Regions from separate parts of the Sphingobacterium psychroaquaticum genome, predicted to be linked through region 3. Evidence: riboswitches for the same ligand, from Rfam matches in the RefSeq annotation. Region 3 holds a riboswitch; each other region holds the start of a gene.
What was found. Region 3 has a riboswitch for S-adenosylmethionine ahead of E2P86_RS12610 (hypothetical protein). Riboswitches for the same ligand answer to the same signal wherever they lie in the genome.
Positions count from the first base shown of each region.

Region 1: linked by a shared signal. The riboswitch ahead of E2P86_RS06835 (O-acetylhomoserine aminocarboxypropyltransferase/cysteine synthase family protein) and the one ahead of E2P86_RS12610 (hypothetical protein) in region 3 are both predicted to bind S-adenosylmethionine.
Region 2: linked by a shared signal. The riboswitch ahead of E2P86_RS17080 (methylenetetrahydrofolate reductase) and the one ahead of E2P86_RS12610 (hypothetical protein) in region 3 are both predicted to bind S-adenosylmethionine.
Region 4: linked by a shared signal. The riboswitch ahead of metE (5-methyltetrahydropteroyltriglutamate--homocysteine S-methyltransferase) and the one ahead of E2P86_RS12610 (hypothetical protein) in region 3 are both predicted to bind S-adenosylmethionine.

Region 1 covers NZ_CP038029.1:1,659,129-1,662,126, forward strand. Annotated here, with positions in the region: gene E2P86_RS06830 (homoserine O-acetyltransferase family protein) at 1-658, opposite strand, end outside; gene E2P86_RS06835 (O-acetylhomoserine aminocarboxypropyltransferase/cysteine synthase family protein) at 702-2,012, opposite strand; SAM riboswitch class I at 2,254-2,367, opposite strand; tRNA gene E2P86_RS06840 (tRNA-Phe) at 2,518-2,593, opposite strand; tRNA gene E2P86_RS06845 (tRNA-Phe) at 2,634-2,706, opposite strand; gene mnmA (tRNA 2-thiouridine(34) synthase MnmA) at 2,892-2,998, shown strand, end outside.
Region 2 covers NZ_CP038029.1:4,140,427-4,143,424, reverse strand. Annotated here, with positions in the region: gene E2P86_RS17085 (AGE family epimerase/isomerase) at 1-968, shown strand, start outside; gene E2P86_RS17080 (methylenetetrahydrofolate reductase) at 1,013-1,969, opposite strand; SAM riboswitch class I at 2,021-2,124, opposite strand; gene rimM (ribosome maturation factor RimM) at 2,172-2,702, opposite strand; gene E2P86_RS17070 (30S ribosomal protein S16) at 2,783-2,998, opposite strand, start outside.
Region 3 covers NZ_CP038029.1:2,995,989-2,998,986, forward strand. Annotated here, with positions in the region: gene abc-f (ribosomal protection-like ABC-F family protein) at 1-1,400, shown strand, start outside; SAM-I-IV-variant riboswitch at 1,516-1,610, shown strand; gene E2P86_RS12610 (hypothetical protein) at 1,678-1,941, shown strand; gene E2P86_RS12615 (DUF2891 domain-containing protein) at 1,971-2,998, opposite strand, start outside.
Region 4 covers NZ_CP038029.1:327,116-330,113, reverse strand. Annotated here, with positions in the region: gene metE (5-methyltetrahydropteroyltriglutamate--homocysteine S-methyltransferase) at 1-1,103, opposite strand, end outside; SAM riboswitch class I at 1,175-1,274, opposite strand; gene E2P86_RS01420 (alpha/beta hydrolase) at 1,366-2,328, shown strand; gene E2P86_RS01415 (S41 family peptidase) at 2,330-2,998, opposite strand, start outside.

The DNA.
Region 1 (2,998 bases), 1.3 Mb from region 3:
CTTCTTGGGTTTTGGTATAAGTCTGGTAGTTCCGATAGGAGAGGAGCGCTATACTACGTGCGGCTTTTAAACCGTTCACCCCTCCATCTACGGTGTTACTAAAGAAGGTTGGATCAGCTGCAATAGAAAGCCGTTGACTTTCATTGAAGGCAATTCCCCAAGGCGACGATTGTGCGCTGGTGCCGATTACAATGAGTTGATTTACAGCAATTGTTTTTGCGGCAACCCATTCCAGTGCTTGCTGTCCGCCCAGAGATCCACCAATCAATATTTCAATCTGTTGAATCCCAAGATAATCGGCTAATCGCTGATTTACCGCTACGATGTCACGGATTGTAAACTGTGGGAAATCTAAAAAATATGGATTTCCCGTTTGCTTGTTTATGCTCAATGGGTTTGTCGTACCGTAGTGCGAACCCAACACGTTGGCGCAAACAATAAAATAATCATGTGGATTGAACAACTCATTTTCACCAAACAATCCCGGCCACCAATCGAATACATCGGAGTTTGCGGTTAGGGCATGGCATACCCATACCACATTGTCTTTCTTCTCGTTTAAGGTGCCATAGGTATGATAAGCTACTGTTAGCTCATCAATCGTGGCGCCATTTTCGAATTGGAAGGCTGTCTCCGATTTATAATATTTTAAACTCATTCTTTACCTTAATCTTTCCCCTTTACTGTAAATTGTAGTTTTCTTATTTTAGTTTATCAAATGCTTGTTGCAGATCGGCTTTGATATCATCGATATGCTCAATACCTACAGATAAACGCAGCAAACCAGGATACACACCTGCGGCTTTTTGTGCTTCTGCCGATAGCTGTTGGTGTGTCGTCGCCGATGGGTGGATAATCAATGTTTTCGCATCCCCTACATTGGCCACATGACTGATTAGCTCTAGGGCGTCGATGAAATCATTAGCTTTTTGTGCGCCACCTTTAATCGTGAAGGACAGTACAGCTCCATATCCGTTCTTCAGATATTTCTGTGCATTTTGGTGGTATGGGTGACTTTTCAAACCAGGGTAGCTTACTTTTTCTACCTGTGGATGTGCTTCTAGCCATTGTGCAATCTCCAAGGTGTTATCCACGTGTCTCTGTACACGCAAGGATAGGGTTTCTAAGCCTTGTACCAGCAAGAAGGAGTTGAACGGTGATAGGGCAGGACCAAAGTCACGTAAGCCTTCTACACGTGCACGAATAGCAAACTGAATATTCCCGAAAGGACCATTGACTCCAAATACATCGGAGAATACTAAGCCATGGTAGCCTTCTGATGGTTCAGAGAATTGTTTGTATTTACCATTTCCCCAATTGTATGTTCCACCGTCGATTATGACACCACCGATACTAGTACCATGTCCACCGATCCATTTTGTTGCTGATTCTACAACAACATGGGCGCCATGTTCCAACGGTTTGAAAAGATAGCCACCGGCACCGAATGTGTTATCTACGATGATAGGCAGGTCATGTTTCTTTGCTAAAGCAGCAATTTTTTCGAAATCAGGAATGTTGTAGCTCGGGTTCCCGATCGTCTCCAAGTAGATTGCTTTTGTCTTATCGTCAATAAGTGCTTCGATATTTTCGACCGTGCTATCTAATGCAAAACGCGCTTCGATGCCTATGCGTTTGAACGCTACCTTGAATTGATTGTATGTTCCGCCATAAAGGTTCGATCCGGCAACGAAGTTCTCGCCACTTTCGACGATATTGTTGATCGTAATAAATTGTGCGGCTTGTCCGGAAGCAACAGCTACAGCCGCTACACCGCCTTCAAGGGCTGCAATACGTTTTTCGAAGACATCAGTCGTCGGGTTCATGATACGGGTGTAGATGTTTCCGAACTGCTTTAGCGCAAAAAGATTAGCGCCATGCTCGGCATTTTCAAACGCGTAAGATGATGTTTGATATATCGGTAATGCACGGGATCCAGTTGTAGGGTCTACTTCTTGGCCAGCGTGAACTTGTAATGTTTCGAATTTTAGGTTTTTATTATCTGTTGACATAATGGTGTTGTTTTTGAATTTTGTAAAATACGTGTTAAAGCCAACCTAAGGGATGAAGGAGTGGTCGTTCTATACGAATGATAAGGAATGTAAAAAGAGGTTGGGTTACAATTTATCCATTATCACGAACGACTAGCGCATTCGCATAGCCGAAGACATCGTACAACATGTTGTTGTTCCGGTCGGATACAATAAGGACGTATTTGCTGAAATTTGTTTGATCGCTATCATTGTCTTATTTCATTTATATGCTCCAAAGCGATATTGCTTTGGACAGGAATTGGCACCTTTTCAACTTCTATTGAAGGTTGCCAGTGGGTCATAGAGCCAGTCTCTCGCCACTTCTTTATAAATCAAGACCTGATAAAAGGTGTTGATTAGTGTACCACTAACGAAGTACTCCGCAAATATATGTTTTTTTGAAACATATGCAAAAGAAAAAAGTGTTTTTTTGAAATAGGTTAAAAAAAGAAAAAGCCCATCTCGTTATGGAGACGGGCTTTTCTGGTGGTGCCAGCTGGATTCGAACCAGCGACACAAGGATTTTCAGTCCTTTGCTCTACCGACTGAGCTATGGCACCTTTTAGCTTTGTTTTGAACCTGTGCTAAGCAGGTTTTGGGTGGTGCCAGCTGGATTCGAACCAGCGACACAAGGATTTTCAGTCCTTTGCTCTACCGACTGAGCTATGGCACCTTTTTACAATAATTGTTTTCCTTTATTGTGTTGCAAATGTAGGTTCTTTTTTTGAATTCTAAAATTTTTGAGACAATTATTTTCGAGGTTTATTTCAACCTCTTGATTCTTATTGAGATAAAATTACATCAAATAAACATACCAATTACTCAAATTAGGCTATCTTTGCACTTCACAAAAATAATATGAGTAAAAGAGGTAGAGTTTTAGTGGCAATGAGTGGTGGGGTTGATAGTTCTGTCGCTGCTGTGATGTTACATGAACAAGGGTACGAGGTGATCGGTATCACGAT
Region 2 (2,998 bases), 1.1 Mb from region 3:
AGGAGAATCCTGTATGGCGTGATATGGCTGAGCAGGGGGCTAAATTTATCCTAAAGAACGGTCGTGATGCAGAAGGAGATTGGTATTTCTCCTTAGATAGGGCGGGAAATCCTTTGGTGCAACCGTATAACATTTTTTCGGATTGCTTTGCCAGTATGGGGCTTGCTGCGTTGTATAAAGCGACAGGTAAAGAGGAGTATGGCAAGGTTGCGGAAGATACATTTAACCGCATTTTGGAGCGGCAGCATAATCCGAAAGGAAAATATAGCAAAGCTTACCCTGGCACAAGAAATCTGAAAGGTTTCGCTTTGCCGATGATCCTGAGCAACCTTTCGTTAGAATTGGAGCATATTGTAGGTAGCGCCACGGTAGAAACGCTAATCGACGAGGTTATTCATGAAGTAATGGAGGTATTTTACCAACCAGAAACCGGTTTGATTATGGAAAGCGTAAACCTTGATGGATCTTTTTCTGATACGTTTGACGGACGCTTGGTGAACCCGGGGCACACGATTGAAGCCATGTGGTTTATGATGGATTTGGCTGAAAGAAGATCGGATAAGGCATTGATGACGAAATGCGTCGATATTGCATTGCGTGCACTGGAGTATGGTTGGGATGAGCAATATGGCGGTATCTTCTATTTTAAAGATATCTTAAACAAACCCTTATTACAGTTGGAGTGGGATCAGAAACTATGGTGGGTTCATTTGGAGGCTTTAGTCTGTATGGCAAAAGGATGGGCATATACGGGCGACCCCCGTTGCAAAGAATGGTTTGAGAAGTTGGATAGCTATAGCTTCCAGCACTTCGCTGATCCAGAGTTTGGAGAATGGTATGGATACTTGAACCGTCAAGGAGAACCTTTGTTGACACTTAAAGGTGGTAAGTGGAAGGGATGCTTCCATGTACCACGTGCTTTGCTGAAGGTTTATAAAACAATGGAAACGATCCCGGTTTATAAATAGCAAATAAAAAACTCCCGATGAACATCGGGAGTTTTTTATTTGTATTACGCTAAGCGCTCTACAATTTTTTTCGTTGGTCCGGGATTACTCATGGTATAAAAGTGCAATACCGGTGCGCCAAATTCAATCAATTCTTTACACTGTTGTACCAACCAGTCCTCACCTACTTGACGAACATCAGCGTTTGTTTTGCAGCTTTCCACCGCTTCACTCAGTTCTTCTGGGATATCCAAGTGAAAGATTTTCGGTAAAGCAATCAATTGTTTTTTTGTGGTGAGTGGTTTTAGTCCCGGAATGATGGGTACATGAATATCATTATCACGACATTTCGTCACAAACTCTTTGTATTTATCTACGTTGTAGAACATTTGGGTTACGATGAACTCTGCACCCATCTCTACTTTCTTCTTCAGCCATTTGAAATCGGTATTGAAGTTCGGCGCTTCAAAGTGTTTCTCCGGATAGCCGGCAACGCCAATACAAAAGTCTGTTTTCGCAGAGCTTTCGATATCTTCGTGTAAATATTTTCCTTCGTTCATATCGACAACCTGCTGTAGGAGGTCCGTAGCAAAGGCATGTCCACCCGGGGTTGGAATAAAATCGGCATCCCCTTTGCGGGCGTCACCACGTAGGACCAATACATTGTCTATCCCCAAAAAGTTGAGGTCGATCAGGGCATTTTCAGTTTCTTCTTTGGTAAATCCTCCGCAGATTAAGTGCGGCACAGCATCTACCTTATACTTACTCATAATAGCCGCGCAAATAGCCACCGTTCCTGGTCGCTTTCTGTAGGCTACACGCTCCAGAAGGCCACTGTCATGTTGTTTGTACAGGTAATCTTCCCGATGGTAGGTAACATCAATAAAAGGAGGTTTGAATTCCATAAGTTCATCCATCGTCTTAAAAATGCTTTGTATTCCCTGCCCTTTTGCGGGAGGCAATAGCTCAAAAGAAAAGGATGTCTTGCCCTTGGCGTTCTTGATATGATCAACAATCTTCATAGTAATCGATTTAGGCTTAGGAGAAAACGCACAGGGATATTGTGTTTCTTCAGCTTATCTTTCCCGGGCTAAACCGAGTAGAATGTAGCACCTTGACCAGTGTCAGGTTGCTAAGGCTTCAGCGGGTCTATTCCCTCTGCCTTTCTCTATAAGCGGTTGCTAATATCGGTAATAGAAGTGAGAACTAAAAATAAAAAGACCGTTATTCTTCCCCGCGATATAAATCGACTAGCCCTTCCGGTAATTCTACTTCCAGAACTTGCTCTTCGGCATCGATACCTAAGATTAGATCGTCATTCAATGGAAAAAGCAATTCCTGTCCGTTGAAATCTACAGAGGCCATAAACTGTTGAGGAAGCTCTTGTACCTGTGTGATTTCACCAAGTTCTCCTTCATTTTCGTCAATGACAAGATACCCGATCAAGTCGGTATAGCGGAAATCATCCGGGTCACGCTCTGGCATCTTGTCGTTTGGGAGGTATACTTTCTTTTTGACAATGACCTGCGCCTTATCAATATGGTCTACATCCTCAAGGTTTAGGTATGCGGTACTATTTTTTTGTAGTTTGATGGTGTCGACAAAATAAGGAACCAATTTTTTATTGACTTCTACGAAAAGTACATCAAACTCCAAATCCATGTAATCTTCAAATTCAAAAAAAAGTTGTACTTCACCCTTTAATCCACGGGTTTTCGTGATATAGCCGATATAAAAACTCTGTTCAATTGTCATAATGCAAAGGTACGTAGATAAAATAAAAAAAAGCCGATTCCTTGCGGATTCGGCCTTCTTGAATCTGTATGAATAGTGAATTATCCTTCAGTTTCTTCTGTGTTTTCAGCACCTTCAGTTGCCTCAGGAGCTTCTACAACTTCTTCTTCTGCTACTTCTTCAGCAACAGGTGCGTTTTTAGCAGCGATTGCCGCAGCTCTGTCCGCTTTTTTCTTTGCTTCAGCAGCTAAAGCAGCTTTCTTAGTTTCTTCTTTAGAAGATGCTAAACCAGCTTTTTTACCAGCTACTTGTGCGTT
Region 3 (2,998 bases):
TCCCTCAAATACTTGATCAATACCAAGACAAAACAGTGGCTGAGGCGCTTCAAGTAGCCCATAAATTGCATGCTTTTTATGAAATCTTGGCGGGAAATGCCTCGGAAGAGCATATGTTGATGCTCGATGATGATTGGAGCCTCGAAGAACGCTGTCACGATGCCTTTACCCGTTGGGATTTGAAGGGAGTAAACCTGAATGACAAGATGGCGACACTTAGTGGTGGACAAAAGAGCCGTGTTTTTTTAGCCGGTATACACATCCACCAAGCGAAGTTTATCATCATGGATGAGCCCAGTAATCATTTGGATAATCAGGGCCGGCAATTGCTTTATGCATACATCGAACAAACTGCAGCAACTTTACTTATTGTGAGCCACGATCGTACCTTGCTCAATTTACTTGACACGATGTATGAACTTAGTAAAGAGGGCATAAAGACTTACGGCGGGAATTATGATTTCTACGCGGAGCAGAAAGATGCGGAGCGCAACGCGCTGGGCGACCACATCCAGGCAATGGAAAAAGACCTTCGGAAGGCCAAAGAAAAAGAACGTGCCGTAGCCGAGCGTCAGCAGAAGCTGGATGCACGTGGTAAAAAGAAGCAAGAAAAAGCCGGCGTTGCGCGTATTATGATGAATACGCTCCGCAATAACGCCGAAAATAGCAGTGCTAAATCCAAGCAAGTCCATAGCAATAAAACGAATAATATCGGTGAAGAACTATCATCGTTGCGCATGCAGCGTGCCGATATCGACAAGATGAAGTTTGGTTTCGAAAGAACAAGCCTTCATCAAGGTAAGGTGTTATTCGAACTCACGCATGTAAATCATCAATACGAAGCCCAAGCGGTTTGGTCGGATAAATTAAATTTAAAAATTACAAGTGGCGAGCGCATTGCGTTAAAAGGAAAGAACGGATCCGGAAAAACGACCTTCATCCGGCTCTTGTTAGGTGCGTTAACGCCCGCGACGGGATCGATTTTCCGTACCGCGATTGAAACCGTTTATATTGATCAGGACTACTCCCTTTTGAATGATGCACTTAGCGTATACGAACAGGCCGAGGATTTTAATGACGGAGCACTCCAAGAACACGATATAAAGATTAGGTTGGATCGCTTTTTATTTAACAAAGAAAGCTGGAACAAATCGGTTGCTGCATTAAGTGGCGGAGAACGAATGCGCCTTGCTCTATGTTGTTTAACAATAAGTAATAATGCACCAGAGCTTCTCGTATTAGACGAACCTACCAATAACTTAGATATCCAAAATATCGAAATTCTAACCGCAGCTATTCAACAGTATCAAGGAACATTATTGGTCGTTTCGCATGATGCCTATTTCTTGAATCAAATAGCTATTACAAGGGAGATTGAGTTGGTAGGAAGTAGTTCGTAGAGCGTAGTTGGTAGGGAGTAGTTGGTAGAGCGTAGTTGGTAGGGAGTGGAGCGTTGTTACTAAATATACGTTATTTAAAAAAATATTTGGAAATAAAAAAAACTCTACTATATTTGTAGAGTATTCAGAATTGCATAAGCAATACCAACCGAGTGTAGGCACCGCGGTGGTAAAATAATACGGGTATCACGCCAAAATAAACGTGTCTTCACGATTGTTTTAAACCCTTGATTTTCTGAATACAATTTATGGTTAAACGTTTTTAATTTTAAATTGTATGTCAACAACAAATCAACTATCCAGCCATCTACAAGAGCAGTTCCACCACTATACGGTGAATGAGTTGATCACCATCAACAATGACATTGTTGAAAACAAGGTTTGGGGAAGCTCACGCTCTACCTTCCGGAATGCAGTGCTTAAAGCACTTGCCCAGAAGGGAATCGACCTATCCCCTATTATTTCCAAAGAGGACGGTTTTACCGTAATCCAGATTGTGAAAGTAAAGCTAGAAAACAATAGCCTCATTCCAGTCTGTTAAAGCAAGCAAATCTCCCCCTTTACATATAGCTACTGGTTAGACAGCGCCAACAAGGCAAATGATCCTAACCAGTGGCTTCCCATATAGTCGTCGTTGCTGATATTTTTCAAAGAAAATTCAATGTGATTATTCCCGAGCTGCACCAAAACATCATGAAGTTCCGGAAGCACTTGTGCAATACCGTACAGGCAATGGGCACGACTAAAGTTCAACCCATCCAAGTGAACCAATTTTCCATCCGTACGATCGCTCACAATAGCAGGCTGCAATAACTTTACTTCCTTTTCAAACAAACCTGGCATAAAATTCAAAAGCCACACTTTATACTCATCATGTGGTAACACCTTACTCATGAGATAGGCTTCCTCCAAACACGGTGACAGAAAATCATATCCACTCGGTTCGTACGCTAAATCACAATTTTTATCCTTTTCAAAAAAACGTGTAGTATTGGTCTTTATAGCATTCAATAGGTTATGATCTCCAACTTGTTTGGCATAATCAAACATCAAAGCAAGACTAAAAGCTGTATTATCGTGTTGCCCTGTTCGAATCGGGTAAACTAATTTTGTTAAATAAACTTGTGTCCGTTCCGAAAGCAAATCGACCAAAGGTTGTAATACGGATGCCCACTTCTGTGCATCCTTATCTTCCCATGCCAACAGCTCTTGCTGCAACTTGAACAACCAGGCCCAGCCGTAGGTCCGCTCGAAGCTCAAATTATTTTTATCTTGAAAAAAAGCAAGCTCCACCGCGAGATTTTCCTTCGTGATATGAGCGTTCAATATCTGTCGGATTTTGCCGTCGGAATCTAAATCGGGATGAAGGCGTAACAAGTGCACAATGGACCAGTAACCGTGCACGGAAGAGTGCCAATCAAAACATCCATAAAAAATCGGACGCAGTGCTTTAGGCCCTTTTAGATCTTGAACGCTCCCCAAGACCTGTCCCATTTTATTCGGGTATTCAATCGTTAAACAATGTGTAGGGAGTGCGAAAATCAGGGCTGCCATTTCGGAATCCAATGTCAGCTTATCTACTTTCGCTTCATTCTCTG
Region 4 (2,998 bases), 1.7 Mb from region 3:
ACCTCTGCTAATTTCTGTTTTGCAAATGCTAACCAGTTCTTAACTTCAGCAGGCAATGACTCTTCATTATCTTCATTATCCAAATCAAAAGGAACATGTAATAAAGAAGATGAAGGCGCAACCCAAACACGATCGGCGCCCAAAACATCAACTGCTTTTTTGATTTGTGTTAACGATTTCTCGTAATCGTTCTTCCAAATGTTACGACCTTCTACTACACCCAATGAAAGTGTCAAAGAAGCAGGTACTTTAGCAAGAACTGTATCTAATTGATTTTCTCCACGAACCAAGTCAAGGTGTAACGCATGAACCGGTAAGTTCACTGCTACGTCCTCGTTGTCACGAAGAGCTTCGAAATAAGTTGCAACGATTAATTTGATGCCTTTAGCAGCTGCTGCAAGTTTATCGAAAACACGTGCATAAAGCGCTTTTGTATCTGCATCAATATCCAATGCCAAATAAGGCTCATCAATCTGCACATATTGTGCACCTGCATCCGCCAATTTAGTTAAGATTTCTTCATAAACAGGCAATAAACCATCGATAAGGTCGATACGGTTAAATCCTGTTTCTTTTTCTTTACCTAACAAAAGGTAAGTGATTGGGCCAATAATAACTGGTTTCGTTTCAATACCAGCCGCTTTAGCCTCATTATATTCATTTAAGAATTTCTCTGAAGTCAGTTTAAATTCTTGGTTTTTCGTAAACTCAGGAACGATATAGTGGTAGTTAGTATCGAACCATTTCGTCATTTCCATCGCCGTCACATCTACCCCACCTTCTTGGAAACCACGTGCCATCGCAAAGTATAAATCTAAATTATACTGACGATCAATTTTGTTCAACAAAGAGCTGTAACGAGCAGGAATTGCTCCTACAGTAAGAGACAAGTCTAATACTTGATCGTAAAACGAGAAGTCATTCGAAGGAATTAGGTCGATCCCAGCATCCTTTTGTGTCTTCCAGTTGCCTTCACGGATTTTAAGTCCAGCTTGCAATAATTCTTCCGCGCTGATCTTTTTCGCCCAATAAGCTTCATTGGCCTTTTTCAATTCGCGGAAAGCCCCCACACGTGGGTAACCTAAATTGTTTGTTAATAACATAAATTCTGTTTGTTAATTTTTCTTTCTAAAACTATTGCTTGGAGAGAAGGCCACACAGGAACGGTGACTTCGGCTTATCTTTCCCCCGAAGGAGTAGAATGTAGCACCTTGTACAGCGACAGGTTGCTAAGGCTTCATCGGGTCTAGTCCCTCTGCCTTTCTCTATAAGCGTGGCTAAGGTATGAATAAGTATTGAGAATGCAAAGAAATCCTAAAGATTTTAAAAAAACATATGTAAATTTAATACATAAATAACAAAAATATGGAGACAGAGACATACGCTTTTCAGGAAGACATCTTAGGATACCCGTATGAGCAAGCCCGTCTTGACTTACCGGATGATTACGAAGGAAGTGTTCATGCCGTACTCGTACGCAAGAAAGCACCCCTAGAAAGCAAGAAAGCTGTACTTTATGTTCATGGCTATATCGATTATTTTTTTCAAACAGAGATGGCAGATCAATTCAATATGCATGGTTACCATTTCTATGCGTTAGATCTCCGCAAATATGGCCGTGCACATCTGTCACATCAGGGATATTACCGCGTACGTAATCTCAAAGAGTACGATGAGGAGATTAACAGATCTCTAGCTATCATGAAGCAAGAGGGGCATGACAGTGTGATATTATGTGGGCATTCTACCGGCGGCCTAGTCTTGACCTACTTTGCTGCACGCCATCCCAATCATCCGTTGGTGAAAGGATTGTGGTGCAACAGTCCTTTCTATGATTTCAATGTGGGGTCTTTGACAAAAACGATCGGTATTCCCCTGGTCAGTGCATTGGCTACGCTGTTTCCTAATTTACCCATACCAAATGGCATGAACGCTCAGTATGCAAAAAGCCTACATCAAGAGCATAAAGGGGAATGGAACTTCGACCTAACTTGGAAACCTCTTGATTATACCTATTCGGACGCGAGTTTCATCCGAGCGGTGCATCAGGCACAACGATACATTCAACAGGGCGTTCATTTGACCGTGCCCACCCTCATTATGCATGGAGCACAAAGTAGTTTTTCAAAAAAGTGGGACAAGCACTCACAAAGTAGTGATTTGGTCCTTAATGTCAGAGATATTGCACGGTATGCAAATAAGCTCAAGGGTGATATCACCATTCTTCCCATTGAAAATGGCATCCATGATTTAGTTTTATCCAAAGAAGAAGTTAGAACGCAGGTATACCTAGCACTTTTTGCTTGGCTGAGAAAGAAAGAGCTTTAACCTACCCCTCATCCGCTATAATCTTCAAAGCTGTGTCTATATAAGGATCACGCCCGCCCATGATGTCTTCGAGTGTAAAATCTGTCAAATAATCCGGCTGCACACCTAGCAGATGATGAGTACTTCCGTCGGAATTCATTACTTTTAGCCCTGAAAAGGTCACCATCATGCCTCCAGGCAGATAAAGATAATTAATATTACCATTTGCACCAGCTGTTGGCTGTCCAATAATCTTACCTATCTTCCAAAATTTAACAATATCAAGAAAAGTTTCCGGTGCACTTTGTGTTGTTCGATCGGTTAGAAAGTAAAATTTAGCTTTCTTATTCTGGTTTTCAGGAGCATCTATTTGTGTAGACTGTCTAAAGCTTCGATTCTTAGGACTTAAAATTTCATAGGAATAAAAAATCTGATGTTTAACGGTGTCCGTAATTAACTTATTAAGTATGTTTTGACTATAAAAATCGTGCTTAAGGTATCCCCTCATCTCAAATATGATATGCTTCGACGGGTCCTCAATAAATCGCAACAATGTATCCGTCACTTTTGATTGAGCCAAGTTAAAATAATACGTATTCTCATCCAGCATCCTATTTGCTGTGTTTTTTAGCGTCGATACCGTTAGATATATATCGTCGTGCTGAAAATCACGCTTCACATGAAGCTCCTT